One region of the Paenibacillus sp. FSL W7-1279 genome, then DNA from elsewhere that is predicted to be linked to it. Evidence: riboswitches for the same ligand, from Rfam matches in the RefSeq annotation. Region 1 holds a riboswitch; each other region holds the start of a gene.

Region 1 (4,280 bases):
TTGATTGAGACGCCGGAGCTTCCGTTTCCGGCACAGTTTGTGGAATTGTTTAATATCGGGAAGAGCACAGACGGGCAGATTCTGTCTTCGGGCTTCATTTCAGGCGGGGGAATGGGAATTTACTCGCCGACCCGTAACGAGACCAAGCATTATCCTCAAATCGGTCAAGTCGAAGGGTTCGGTTCATTGAACGGAAAGATGTATCTCGGTGTTTATCCTAGAGCGACCCTCTTTGAATACGATCCAGCCAAACCTTGGAACCGGACGGACCCATCAGAACCGAATAATCCGCTGCGGCTTGGTCAGTTGGGTTCGGAGCAAGACCGGCCCGTAGCCATGCTCGGGGTCGAGGAAGAAAACCTGTTATACATCGGTTCCTATCCAATTGCAGGCAAAACAGGCGGGGCACTTACCGTCTACAATCCTGTTACCGGAAAGTTTGATGTGAAGCGCGACATTATATCCGGTCATTCGATCAATTCGTTGCTTTACCAAAATGGAAAGCTGTTTATGGCCACCGGCGCGATGACCGGCGGAGAGGGGAAACTTGCCATTTACGATACAGCATCAGGCCGAGTAGAGCTGGAACAGGTACCTGTTCCGGGCAAAAAAGCAGTAACCTCTTTGATATGGGGCCCGGACGGTAACATATGGGGAATGGCGCTGGGGGCTCTGTTCATCTATGATACGGAACGCCAAGAGATTATTTACAGTGAGGATATGTTTCCTACAGCAGATTATGCACACAGCAATCCTCGATTGACCATTGGAACGGACGGCTATGTGTACGGTACCATTTATACGGGATATGTTGCTGACCATACTTATACGAGCAAGATGTTTAAGATTGACACAGCAAGCAAATCGCTGTCCATCTTGTTGGAGAGCAATGCGGAAAAGCTGGCGCAGGACGACTTTGGCAACTTCTATTTCAAATATGGCAGCGAGCTAATGAAGTATAGCGACCCGAATCTGGTCATGCCGCTGGACAAAGTACAACTCGAGGCTGAATCGCTCCAGCTTCACCCGGGAGATGAGGTCGGTTATTCCTACGAAGTCTTCCTTGAGAGAGGAAGAACGACTAAGGAGTTATCCGGCGCTCACATTGAGTATTTGAGCAGCCGTCCGGATAAGGCGGCGATCGACCCCAAAGGAAAGATTATCGCCAAGCATCCGGGGCAAGCCGAATTGTCGATTCGAATTACATTGAACGGGGTAACAGTTGAATCCAATAAAATCAAGGTGAAAATAACCGGACCTTTTTAAAACTGTTCATGACATATAGCAATATGAGGCCGTTGTCCTGGACAACGGCTCTTTATTTTATTATCCAGTGATCCATTAGACCGGGAACTTGAAGGATGGAATTACCAAGTGGGTTGAACTTATGAAAGTTTTCTGATCGGAAGCGAGATGTCCTTACCAGTTAAAGACGGTAATTTAGTCCCGTTTGACAAGAGGCAAAAGTTATAGTGTTTGATGATTTCTGCTGTCGCAATTAGGTCAATGGATATAGGAGTGAAGTTAAAAAATAGAACTATTTTCTTGATCAGCCATCATCTAATATCCAAGTAATTACAGAAAATCGCAGCCTTTCTTTTGAACAGAATAGCTTTAATACATAGTTAAATGAAGTGTAGTGAAGTCGAGGAGTGGAAAAAATTAGTAAAGATTAACTATCACGACCTAGTGTTTCATGAGGGTTATCAATATCATCAAAACCATTCTTGAAAGACAATATTGAACAAAAGACCTATCGATTTTCATTTGGAAACAAGATACAGTAATTGTAAATCGAATACATAATATAATCATGGTTTACAATTTAAATACTATTTTTGTACGACAATAGCAAACCCACCGAAAGGTGGCGACGCAAAGCTATAGGGGCTAATGCGGGATCTACTGCGACCGCAATGCCAGCCAGTTGCCGAATACAACGGGAAACCTCCGTTTTATTCATTATTTTGAATTGAAGAAAGGGGTTTTTTTGACGTTCCAAAAAACAACGGTGGCTTCGCTATAAAAAACTAGTTTGGGGTTGAAGGGGGACATTACTTGATCGCAGAATGCGAAGAGGATTTTTCTGTTCGTTAACAATCAGACATTAATGAATCGATTATCCGGGAGGTTGATGGTCATGGAACAAACGACTTGTGATGTATCAATTGACGAATTGCCGAGGGGGGGATGGGCCAACGATGAAGGAAACCAGGTTCGTTTTTCCCTGGATTTTGCAACGACCCGAAAACTCCATGAACTTGCGTTCAATTTCGGAATAACTGTGGATATGGCACTTATGGCTTGTTATGCGATCCTGCTTGCCAAATATACCGGCGAGGATGATCCTGTAATTGGGTATCTGTTGGAAAGACAGATGTTTCCTATACGTTACTCTCCTACTGTACATAAGCCATTAGGTAAGTTTCTGATAGAAGTCAAGCATACCACGATGCAAGCACTCGAAGATCGGAATATGCGAAAGAATTTGAGCGGCAACCCGTTCATCAAAGCGGCGTTTACTTGGCAAAACGCCAATGCCACTCCTTATGAATCCGATCAGCTGGGGACGTTTGAGCTTGCTTTGACGGCTTTTAAGAAGGAATTTATCATGATACACCTTGAATATTCGACCCGCTCCTACAGAAAAGAAACGATCGAGCAGATGAGCGGCCACTTGAGCCGAATCGTGCATGAAGTAGTTGATTTCCCCGAGAAGGTGATTGCCGACATACGTATGATGTCGGAAGAAGAGGAGAGACAGATTCAGGCTTTCAGCGGATCCAAGACGGACTATCCTTCCAGCCAAACGGTCCATTACTTGTTTGAGGAACAGGTCCGTTTAACCCCCGATCGCCCGGCGGTCATGACCGAGGACCATCAGATGTCCTATCGGGAATTGAACGAACGCGCGAATCAGCTTGCAAAAGCACTGCAGGATCACGGCATTAAGCCGGAGAGCGTTGTTGGCATTGTCGCGGATCGGTCTGTCAATATGATTGTCGGGCTTACAGCCATATTGAAAGCTGGCGGCGCTTATATGCCCATCGAAGCCGATTTTCCGTGCGAAAGAATCGAATATATGCTCAAGGACAGTCGAGCGGGATTTTTACTGGCTCCTTCCAGCTGGAAGCCTGACATAGCATTTGAGGGAAAAGTAATTTATTGGGACAACGCGCAGCTAAGCCTTGACAGCTGTCCCCATACGATATCTGCAGCAACCTCGCAAAGTCTAGCCTATATCATCTATACTTCCGGATCAACGGGGACACCGAAAGGAGTCATGGTTGAGCATCGTAACATCGTAAGACTGGTCAAGAATACCAATTATTTCAACTTTTCCAAGGAGCATCGAATTTTGCAAACCGGTACAATAACATTCGATGCGTCGACCTTTGAAATTTGGGGATCCCTTTTGAACGGATCTACTTTGTATTTGATGAAGGACACGGACCTATTTGACCTTTACAAATTGAAGGAAACCATCATCGGCCACCGCATTACGGCTTGGTTTCTGACTACGGCTCAATTCCATAATCTGGCCGAACAGGACCCAGACGCCTTTCGTATGTTAGACACCTTGCTAATCGGCGGAGAAGCGTTATCGCCGAAGCACGTAAATGCCGTAAGGAAGAGGTGCCCCGATCTGCGGATGATCCATATGTACGGTCCAACGGAAAACACGACGTTCTCCACTTACTTCCCGATCGAACGTGATTTCGAATCGACCATTCCAATTGGCAGACCAATATGCAATTCATCCGCTTATATTCTTGATAAACAGTTGAAGCTTCAGCCGATCGGAGTAGTAGGAGAGCTTTGCGTCGGAGGAGACGGTATCGCGCGGGGGTATGTGAATCAGCTGGAATTGACAGAAGCCAAGTTTGTGGAACATCCGCTCCTCGGGGAAAGGTTATATCGAACGGGGGATTTGGCCCTGTGGCTGCCGGATGGCAATATCGAAATGATCGGGCGAATCGACGATCAAGTAAAGATCCGAGGGTATCGAGTGGAACCGGGAGAAATCGAGACCCGGCTATTGGAACACAACGCAATCTCGAAAGCCGCGGTAGCCGTCAAAGCAGACGGAAGTGGAAATCCGATAATATGTGCGTATTTTGTTGCGAAACAGGTGTTGTCCGAAACGGAAGTCAAGGCGTATTTAGCCCGGAATTTGCCTGAATATTTCCTGCCTTCACTTGTGGTGCAGATGGAAAGTTTGCCGCTTACCCCTAACGGGAAAGTCGATAAAAAAGCTCTGCCGGACCCTGATCTTCTTC
Region 2 (4,280 bases), 1.7 Mb from region 1:
GATATGCTTTGCCGGTATAACGACTTTGAGTTTCTTCTCTATTTCATACACAATTTCCAGGGCCACCATGGAATCGACACCCAGATCCTCTACAAAATTGTCATCATCTGCGAATTCATCGATTTCAATAACGTCTGCGACCAGCTTTGTCAATTCATCTCTCAGTTCTTTTGTTTCCATTTTTAATTCCCTCCAGGTATAAAATTCATTTAAAATACTTATGCATTCCAACCACCATCTACATTTAATACCGAACCTGTTATATATGAAGACTGTTCTGATAATAGAAAGCATATTGCATTTGCAACTTCTTCCGGATCTCCGAGCCTTCCCAGAGGAATAGATTTCTCTTTGGAAAGCCTCATTTTTTCACTTATGGATTGATACATATCTGTATTGATATAACCAGGTGCAACTGCATTAACCCTGATGTTGAATCTCGCTATTTCAAGTGCGAGTGACCGAACCAATGCGATTTGACCAGCCTTTGAAGCGGAATAGTTAGCTTGTCCAGGCACTCCAATCAAACCATTTACTGAACTAACACAAACGATTGAACCTGAACGTTGTCGAATAAACTTAAATGATGCTGCTTTTAAATAATTGAAAGTCCCCGTTAGATTAGTAGAAATCACTTCACTCCAGCTCTCTTCATCCATCATCACCAAATTACTGTCCCTAGTGATTCCAGCATTAACTACCAAACCATCCAGTTGAGAATTATCTTTACAGACCGTTTCTAGTACTTCGGAAGCGACTAAAGGATCGGTTGAATCCGCTTGAATACAGGTTATTTTCCCGATTCCTTTATCCACCACGTAATTACACAATTCCATTGCAGCAGCTTCATTTTCTTTATACGTAAAAGTAACATTAGCTCCCTGCTCGGCCAGTTTTATTACTGTTGCTCTTCCTATACCTCTCGAACCGCCTGTTACTAAAAAATTCTTTCCGGTTAAAATTCTAATCCCCCCATCCACTTTCAATGTTCCGCCAAATAGTCATAAATGACATCCGGCGCGGATAACCCCAAATCAGTAACAATATGCGAAGCTGATACAACCTCAAGCACGGGGAGATCTGCCAGTGGGGCCAACGCATGGGCAAACAATTGCAGCCGGGCTGGGGCCGTCCAGGCACCATGAATGGTCAGATTTTTGATCTGAGTACGCATCAGTTGGCATACCTTCTGAGTTCCATCATAGTTCGGCACAATTTTGAGCATAAATGTCGGTTGGCAAATCTCTTGGCGGGCCTGCTCCGGGTCGAGAGCCTGATGTTTATATCCCATCGTTGCGGTGGCTACACGTAAAGACCCGTAGTCCAGCGTACCGACTAATGTGTCCGAATCAATATACAGTTTTGGAGAGCCCAGTTTTTTCGGATATGCGCTGATCTCACGTCCGGCCGCGATCGCAGGAAGACTGTCCACATACATCGCGTGCTGGTATTCACCCTTCTCCCCATTAAAGCTCACCGGTATCAGCTGGCCAGATTCTGTATAGGCCCCCAAACCGGTAACATCCGGCATGTACATGAGCTCAAATTTGACTAAAGGCTCATCAATTTCAAGCGGCTCAGGGACTACACGTCTCAAGGCTTCCGTGTCGGTACGATATAGAATGTTCAGGTATTCCCGGTTACGAAAATGATAAGGTCCAACAGGATAAGCAGGAGCTCCCAATGGAGTCGACATTTGCTTGCGTACCTCATGCAGTTTCAATAGTTCCATCCCTTTCCTTTTGAAAGAATTCACTTCTCCCGCCTTCTCAATTTCCATAAAAACAACAACCTCGTATTTTTCCACAAAAATATCAATATGATGAATATCTTCTTCTGGTATAGCTTCGGTTAACTCTTGCATTTGCTCCTTGGTACGGTAAGTGATCCACCAATCCAACGCTGCCTCCATATAAGCAATAGAGGGGGTATCAGGAAGCCAATTGGCTATTAACAATCGACCTCCGGGATTGAGCAAATTAAATAATTCGTTAACTAATTTTTTGGCAACTCCGTTGGGCAGATAATCAAATACACCAACACTGTATATAAAATCAAATCCAGGAAGAGGCACTTCATTTTCAATGATGTCAACTATGGAGGCAGGAATCGTTTCGCCAAAGTCTTTTATGATTTCCGCTGCAACCGAAAGGGCCTCCTGATCTTGATCAATAGCAACAAATTTCCCAATGCGTTTATTCTTAACCGCGACACTTTCCAATACTTCTCTCAAATGGCCGCTAGGAAAAGAGAGAATATAAGGGTTCGCAACTCGTTCTGCTGTTTCGTCAATCTTGCTGGAAAATATACGTTTTCTTTCGCGAACAGCATCATTTGCATAACTTATACGATTAAGCTCGTAGTTGAGAAGCTCGGAAATTTCTGCTTGTCTGCCCTCGTAAGGTGGCGGTGCTGTTTTGTCGAAGTCATAGATGGAATCCATCATTACGGGATCACCAGCATAACCGCGCGGTTTGTCAAATGCTCGACGAGAAAACGGTTCTTGTAAGAAAAAATAGCTTACTGCATGTTGACGATATTGGGCAATAAACTGCTTCCAATCTTTTTTTGAAGAATGTCTGCGTATGCTGTCTAATCCATGATAAAGGGCATTAAATGCTTCAGAGAAAAGACCTTGATTAATCTTCGTCTCAACATCATCAAGTAAATGTTTTTTGTTAGTTTTGTCCATACTCTAGATTTTCCTCCCAAGAAGACATCCCTACAGGCATAAATATGTAGAATAGGTTGCTGACGATATTTGGTGAGATAGTTTGCCTCTAATCTTCTGAAGACTACAATTAGACATTTTTATATTTTTTCACCACCTTTAGCAATATCACTCAAAACACAAAAACCCCCCGCCATGATTAAATAGACTGGGGTCCCGTCGTATTCGGCAACTGGCTGGCATAGTGTTTATATCCACCTTAGCCCCCGTAGCTTTACGTCGCCACCTTTCGATGGGTTTGCTATTGTCGTACGAAGTATGAAATTGTCAAAATGTTCATTAATCCTTCAACGACAACTTACTTTAAAGTATAAAATTCGACTTAAACAAAAAAAATACCCAAAATTGGGTAGTTTATACTTATGTATTTTAATTTAAATTTTAAGTAAATTTCCTAAGGAATGCTCCTTTATGATTAACGCTCGTCTTTGCGTATATCTTTTTAATAAAAGTACGGACCGTGCTTTGACTAATCCCATAAATGCCCGCAATTTCAGGTACGTTTTTATTTTCCAGCCATCCATAAGCTATCTCTTTCTCACGATTTGTTAATTCATATTGGTCAAAGTGAGAATAAGTCAGCTCTTTTTGTAGAATGGGGTCCTTTTGAGGCAGTTTTTCTTCAATATTTTTAGCCAGGTGTTCAATGAGTGGTATGGCAAATGTAACCTCGTGTAAATAATGAAAACTCAGGCCAAGGTAGCCTATAATCACATTTTTTATTCGAATTGGCGTACATACACATGACAGCTCGGCAAACAATTGGTTGGTGTGCCGGGTACCAATTACGACAGAAACCGATTGATTTTCCATCGATAAAGAAATGGCATTGACCCCTGCGGTTTTCATCGCAAATGATGTGCCTTTTTTTATATTATTTCTTTCAAAATATCCTTTTAACAAATCCGTGCCGCAATAATCGATAACGGCACCATCCGTATCTGTTATAACAAATAAATAAGGTATGGACAGCAAATCGTTCATATTCCTGGTTTCCTCTTGCAGCAAATATAAAATTTCTTTCCGTTCAATCAACCTTCCTTTTATTTCAGACATACTGAGGATATTAGGAAAATGATCGTTTGCTTCCAGCAGTGTTCTACGGCCCATTATTTTCCCTTCTTCCTTTTAAGAATAAGTGATTAATAATGAAATCGATCTTCTAGTCATCTCCGCTTCTGAATTCGGTAGCTTATAAGCGAAAATAAACAATAAAAAACCACCATCCATTAAGATAACCATAGCAAAATAGGACGGAGGCTTCCGTCGTATTCGGCAACTGGCTGGCATCGCGGTCTTAGGCAGATCCGCATTAGCCCCTATAGCTTTGCGTCGCCACTTTTCAGTGGGTTTGCTATTATCGTACGAAACGATTCGATTGTGTGCCGAAAATTATATCTACGATTCACCTGCCTTTCAATATATTTAAAGTCCCTTTTCAGGTAGATAAGACTGTTAAGACTAGTACAGGTCCCCCTTTCATAAAATTTAATAAACAACACAAATAGCCTCCATCAGCTTAAAGACATAGGTGGAAAAACTAGTAAGA
Region 3 (4,280 bases), 1.7 Mb from region 1:
GCCGGTACGGACTTCTTACCGATCGCAACCAGCATAACGGGGATCAAATGGCGCGGAACCCCGAATGCTTCAATAAAAAGGCTTGAGTTGTATCCGCCCATCGGGCATGAATCAAGACCGCGCGCCCTTGCAGCCAGCATGAGCTGCATGGCGGCCATGGAGGCGCTCCGTATCGCTTCTTCCCGGGCAAGTTCAGGCGCATGGGTGTAGGAATTCATTATTTGCCGGACCAGATTCGTTTTGACCTCCTCTGGCATGAATCCTGCCTGAACCGCTTGGTCATATATCGCTTCAGCATGTTGATGGGCCCGCAGGTTTCCCAAAACCGCGATGATAGCGGAGGCTTCTACGATTTGCCTTTGTCCATATGCGATGGGTAACAATTTGTCTTTGGTGGCCTTATCTGTAATGGCAAGATACGTCCAATGCTGCAGATTCCAGGCAGAAGGTGCGGTACTCGCAATCTCTAGCATTTCTTTAATCTCATCATGACTGAGGTTGTGTTGGGGATCAAAATGTTTAACCGCTTGACGTTCACGTACAGTAGTTAAAAAATCGGCATGCGAAATGGATGGCATGTGAATCAGCTCCCTATCGTAGTTATCTTCATTCTTAAGGCCGGGAAGGTGTTCCCAACACAGCGAACGGTTACTTGAATATAGGATAATGATGGGTTCGAAACCATACCCTATTTTGACAACTGTATCGATACAGTGTTGAGATCCTGTATAATAAGAGTCGCGAGGGGGCGGGGTAATGAAAAAATATTTATCCATTCTTACCGATATGGAATCGAAAATTCAGGAAGGCCAATATCGTTCAGGGCAGAAGCTTCCTTCCGTTCGAAGTGCGGCACAATCCTACGGGTGCAGCATTAGTACGGTGATTCGTGCTTATACTGAGCTTGAGAAACGGCACGCCATTTATTCGGTTTCGCAAAGCGGTTATTATGTAGTCCAGAAAGATGGGGATTCGAATAACATGGATAAGAGTTTGATTGATTTTGCGTCGGCTTCTCCGGACGTGAACGTATTCCCGTATCTGGATTTTCAGCATTGCCTGAACAAGGCGATTGATACCTATAAATATGAGCTGTTTACCTATGGTGATCCGCAAGGAATGGAGAAACTGCGCCGCACCCTGGTCTCCCATTTGGCAGGAGCTCAAGTGTTCACTTCCGCGGAGAGGATTATGATTACGGCAGGCGCCCAGCAGGCGCTTGAGATTTTGACAAAAATGCCGTTTCCCGGCGGAAAGTCCGTCATTCTGGTCGAACAGCCCAGCTACAATAATTATTTGCAGCTGTTGGAGAGTGAAGGAGTGCCCGTTATCGGAATCACCCGCACGGCAGCGGGGATCGACCTGAAGGCTCTGGAGGAGCAATTTCGATCCGGACATATTAAATTTTTCTATACGATGTCGAGATACCATAATCCGCTGGGCAACTCCTACACCGCAGAGCAGAGAAAGGCCATTGCTAACCTGGCGGCGAAATATGATGTTTATATCGTGGAAGACGATTATATGGCTGATCTAGGCGAGGAACGGGGATATGATCCCATCTATGCCTACAACCGAACATCGCATGTGGTGTATTTGAAGAGCTTCTCGAAGATTATTTTCCCAGGATTGCGCCTGGGAGCCGTCGTCCTGCCGGAACGTTTGCTCGATACGTTCCGTGCTTTTAAAAGTTATGGGGATACGTCGCTGCTGTCCCAAGCGGCGCTTGAAATTTATATTAGCAACGGAATGTATGAACGGCATAAACAGAAGATTTACAGCCAGTATGAAACCCGAATGCAAGCCCTGAATGCGGCTGTGCAGCGATACGAGGGAGCCGGATGGATTGAAGCCGTGCCTGGCGACGGCGGCATATATAAGCTGTTTAAGCTGCCGCAGACCGTTAACCTGGAGCGGTTGATCAGGCGGCTGAAAGAGCGGAACATTCATGTGGTGTCCGGCAAGCTGTTCTATCTATCTAACAACCTTATGCGCGAGAAGTTTATACGTATCAGCATTTCCAGAGCACGGTTGGATCAGATTGAGGAAGGGGTTCAAGCGATCGTTGAGGAAGTGAAGCGAGAAGAAGGCAATCTATGGTGATTCTTTCGGGTCATGTTTATATTTAGGTTGCATTTCATAAAAATGTATTTTATATTCATCTGGTAGTTATATGATAAAAAGCTATTACTTTCGATTGTTTCCGATATGGTGTGTTCTTCCATATTCGGCAATGATCGCGGATTTATTTTATGAAATGACATCGTACGATAATGGCAAACCCACTGAAAAGTGGCGACGCAAAGCTATAGGGGCTAAGGCGGATTACTCGTATCCGCTATGCTAGCCAGTTACCGAATACGACGGAAAAGCCTCCGTCTATTCAGACAGGGGCTTTTTGTGTTTATTTATAAAAAAATTCCATTTCCCAACCAAATTCTTTAAGGTTGGAGAAGTAGTAGCTGACGTAAAAACTGCCAACGTTTTCAAGGAGGGAAACAAACCAATCGATTGATCCCCATCTAAACCAACAAGGAGTTGTATTCATGATTATGGACCAGGTCAGGAAATTGCTAGCTAGTAAATTAACCATTCTTAAACAGCCGGAATGTCCCAACATCGGTCTTGTTGGTCCCGTTCGGCTCCCTGTGCAGTTGGAGGACCATGAGGCTGTATTTAAATGGTATACATGGTTAAATACAGGCAATTCATTTATGGATAAGAATGACATTCTGGAATCATTATCTCAGGCAGATCTCGCTTCACATCAGCAGTCTTCCGTACTAGTATATGGCGATTTTGCCAATGAGGAGCATGCCTTGATACGGATGCACAGCATTTGCCATACGGGAGACATCTTTGGAAGTAAACGATGCGATTGCGGCTACCAACTGCGGCAATCCATGCGCATGATCATTGAAAACGGTAGTGGAGCTCTCTTTTATTTGGCGAATCACGAGGGTCGCGGAATAGGGCTTTTCCCAAAATCGTTAGCTTATCTTTTGCAAGATGAGGGGTGCGATACTGTAGAGGCCAATCTAAGCCTTGGCTTTGCAGATGACCATCGATCTTATGATGAAGCCATACGTGTACTCCAAAGCTTGCGGCAAAAACCAGTCACCCTTATTACAAACAACCCTAGAAAGCTGCAGTCTTTGCGGGAAAAGGGACTTTTAACCGATCATCATAAATCCATTTGGGGAGATGTATCCGAGCATAATAATCGGTATTTGGCAACGAAGATCGAAAAATCGGGTCATATTTACGACTCTTTGGTGGAGACCGCTTTATTATGATGGGGAGTGTTAATCATATGAAATTAGACCAACAATTTATGAAGCTGGCATTGGATTTGGCAGGTACGGCCAGTGGGAAAACCAATCCGAACCCGGTCGTTGGCGCACTGATAGTCAAAGACGGACAAGTAGTCGGCGCAGGTGTTCATAGAAAGGCTGGGGAACCTCACGCAGAGGTGCACGCATTCCGGATGGCTGATGGGTATACCGAAGGCGCAACGCTCTATGTTACGCTGGAACCAAGCCCTCAATCCTCTCCTTGCATAGAATTAGTCTTAAATTCGGGAGTCGCAAGAGTTGTCGTGGCGATGGAGGATCCGAATCCGAAGGTGGCCGGAAGAGGCATTCAATTATTGAGAGAGAATGGAATAGAAGTTGATGTGGGTGTATTGGGGAAGGAAGCCGAGTTACTTAATGAACGATTCGTGCACAATATGTCAAAACGACGGCCGTTTATCATTTCCCAGGTAGCCATGACGCTTGACGGAAAAATTGCCGCGTCAACGGGGCATTCTAAATGGGTTACATGTGATGAAACACAGCTTGTAGTACATAAATTAAGAAACAAAGTCGACGCCATATTAGTAGGAATTAATACGGTTTTGGCCGATGATCCGCTCCTTACGACCCGACTGCCGGAAGAAAGCGGGAAGAATCCCATACGGGTAATTTTAGATTCGAATTTGAGGTTGCCCGAAGATGCCAAAGTTACCGATTGTTCGGAAGCAATGACATGGGTAGTCACGAAGGAGGGGGCTGATCCGGGAAGAGTACACATGCTGCAGCAAAAAGGAATTGAAGTTCTGTTCGTTCCAGTGAACCGTTTCGGGCTGGACCTCCATGCATTATCGGATATGTTATATCAGCGAGGTGTTACCGACCTGCTGGTAGAAGGAGGCAGCGAAGTAAATGGATCATTCCTTCGAGCCAACCTTATTGATAAATGGATGATTTATATTGCTCCCAAAGTGTTGGGGGGACGGC

What was found. A riboswitch is a leader RNA that binds a small molecule or an ion and turns the genes downstream of it on or off. The one in region 1 is predicted to bind cyclic di-GMP.
Region 2: linked by a shared signal. The riboswitch ahead of MKY82_RS25585 (class I SAM-dependent methyltransferase) and the one ahead of MKY82_RS17430 (amino acid adenylation domain-containing protein) in region 1 are both predicted to bind cyclic di-GMP.
Region 3: linked by a shared signal. The riboswitch ahead of MKY82_RS25285 (GTP cyclohydrolase II) and the one ahead of MKY82_RS17430 (amino acid adenylation domain-containing protein) in region 1 are both predicted to bind cyclic di-GMP.

The regions. Positions count from the first base shown of each region.
Region 1 is NZ_CP150215.1:3,933,874-3,938,153, reverse strand. Features, by position in the region: gene MKY82_RS17435 (hypothetical protein) at 1-1,266, shown strand, start outside; cyclic di-GMP riboswitch class I at 1,841-1,935, shown strand; gene MKY82_RS17430 (amino acid adenylation domain-containing protein) at 2,141-4,280, shown strand, end outside.
Region 2 is NZ_CP150215.1:5,678,098-5,682,377, forward strand. Features, by position in the region: gene MKY82_RS25570 (acyl carrier protein) at 1-180, opposite strand, end outside; gene fabG (3-oxoacyl-ACP reductase FabG) at 219-980, opposite strand; gene MKY82_RS25580 (acetoacetate decarboxylase) at 983-1,732, opposite strand; partial or broken gene MKY82_RS25585 (class I SAM-dependent methyltransferase) at 2,009-2,692, opposite strand; cyclic di-GMP riboswitch class I at 2,896-2,984, opposite strand; gene MKY82_RS25590 (LuxR C-terminal-related transcriptional regulator) at 3,113-3,841, opposite strand; cyclic di-GMP riboswitch class I at 4,003-4,097, opposite strand.
Region 3 is NZ_CP150215.1:5,601,372-5,605,651, reverse strand. Features, by position in the region: gene MKY82_RS25295 (nitroreductase family protein) at 1-578, opposite strand, end outside; gene MKY82_RS25290 (PLP-dependent aminotransferase family protein) at 757-2,103, shown strand; cyclic di-GMP riboswitch class I at 2,266-2,359, shown strand; gene MKY82_RS25285 (GTP cyclohydrolase II) at 2,547-3,296, shown strand; gene ribD (bifunctional diaminohydroxyphosphoribosylaminopyrimidine deaminase/5-amino-6-(5-phosphoribosylamino)uracil reductase RibD) at 3,314-4,280, shown strand, end outside.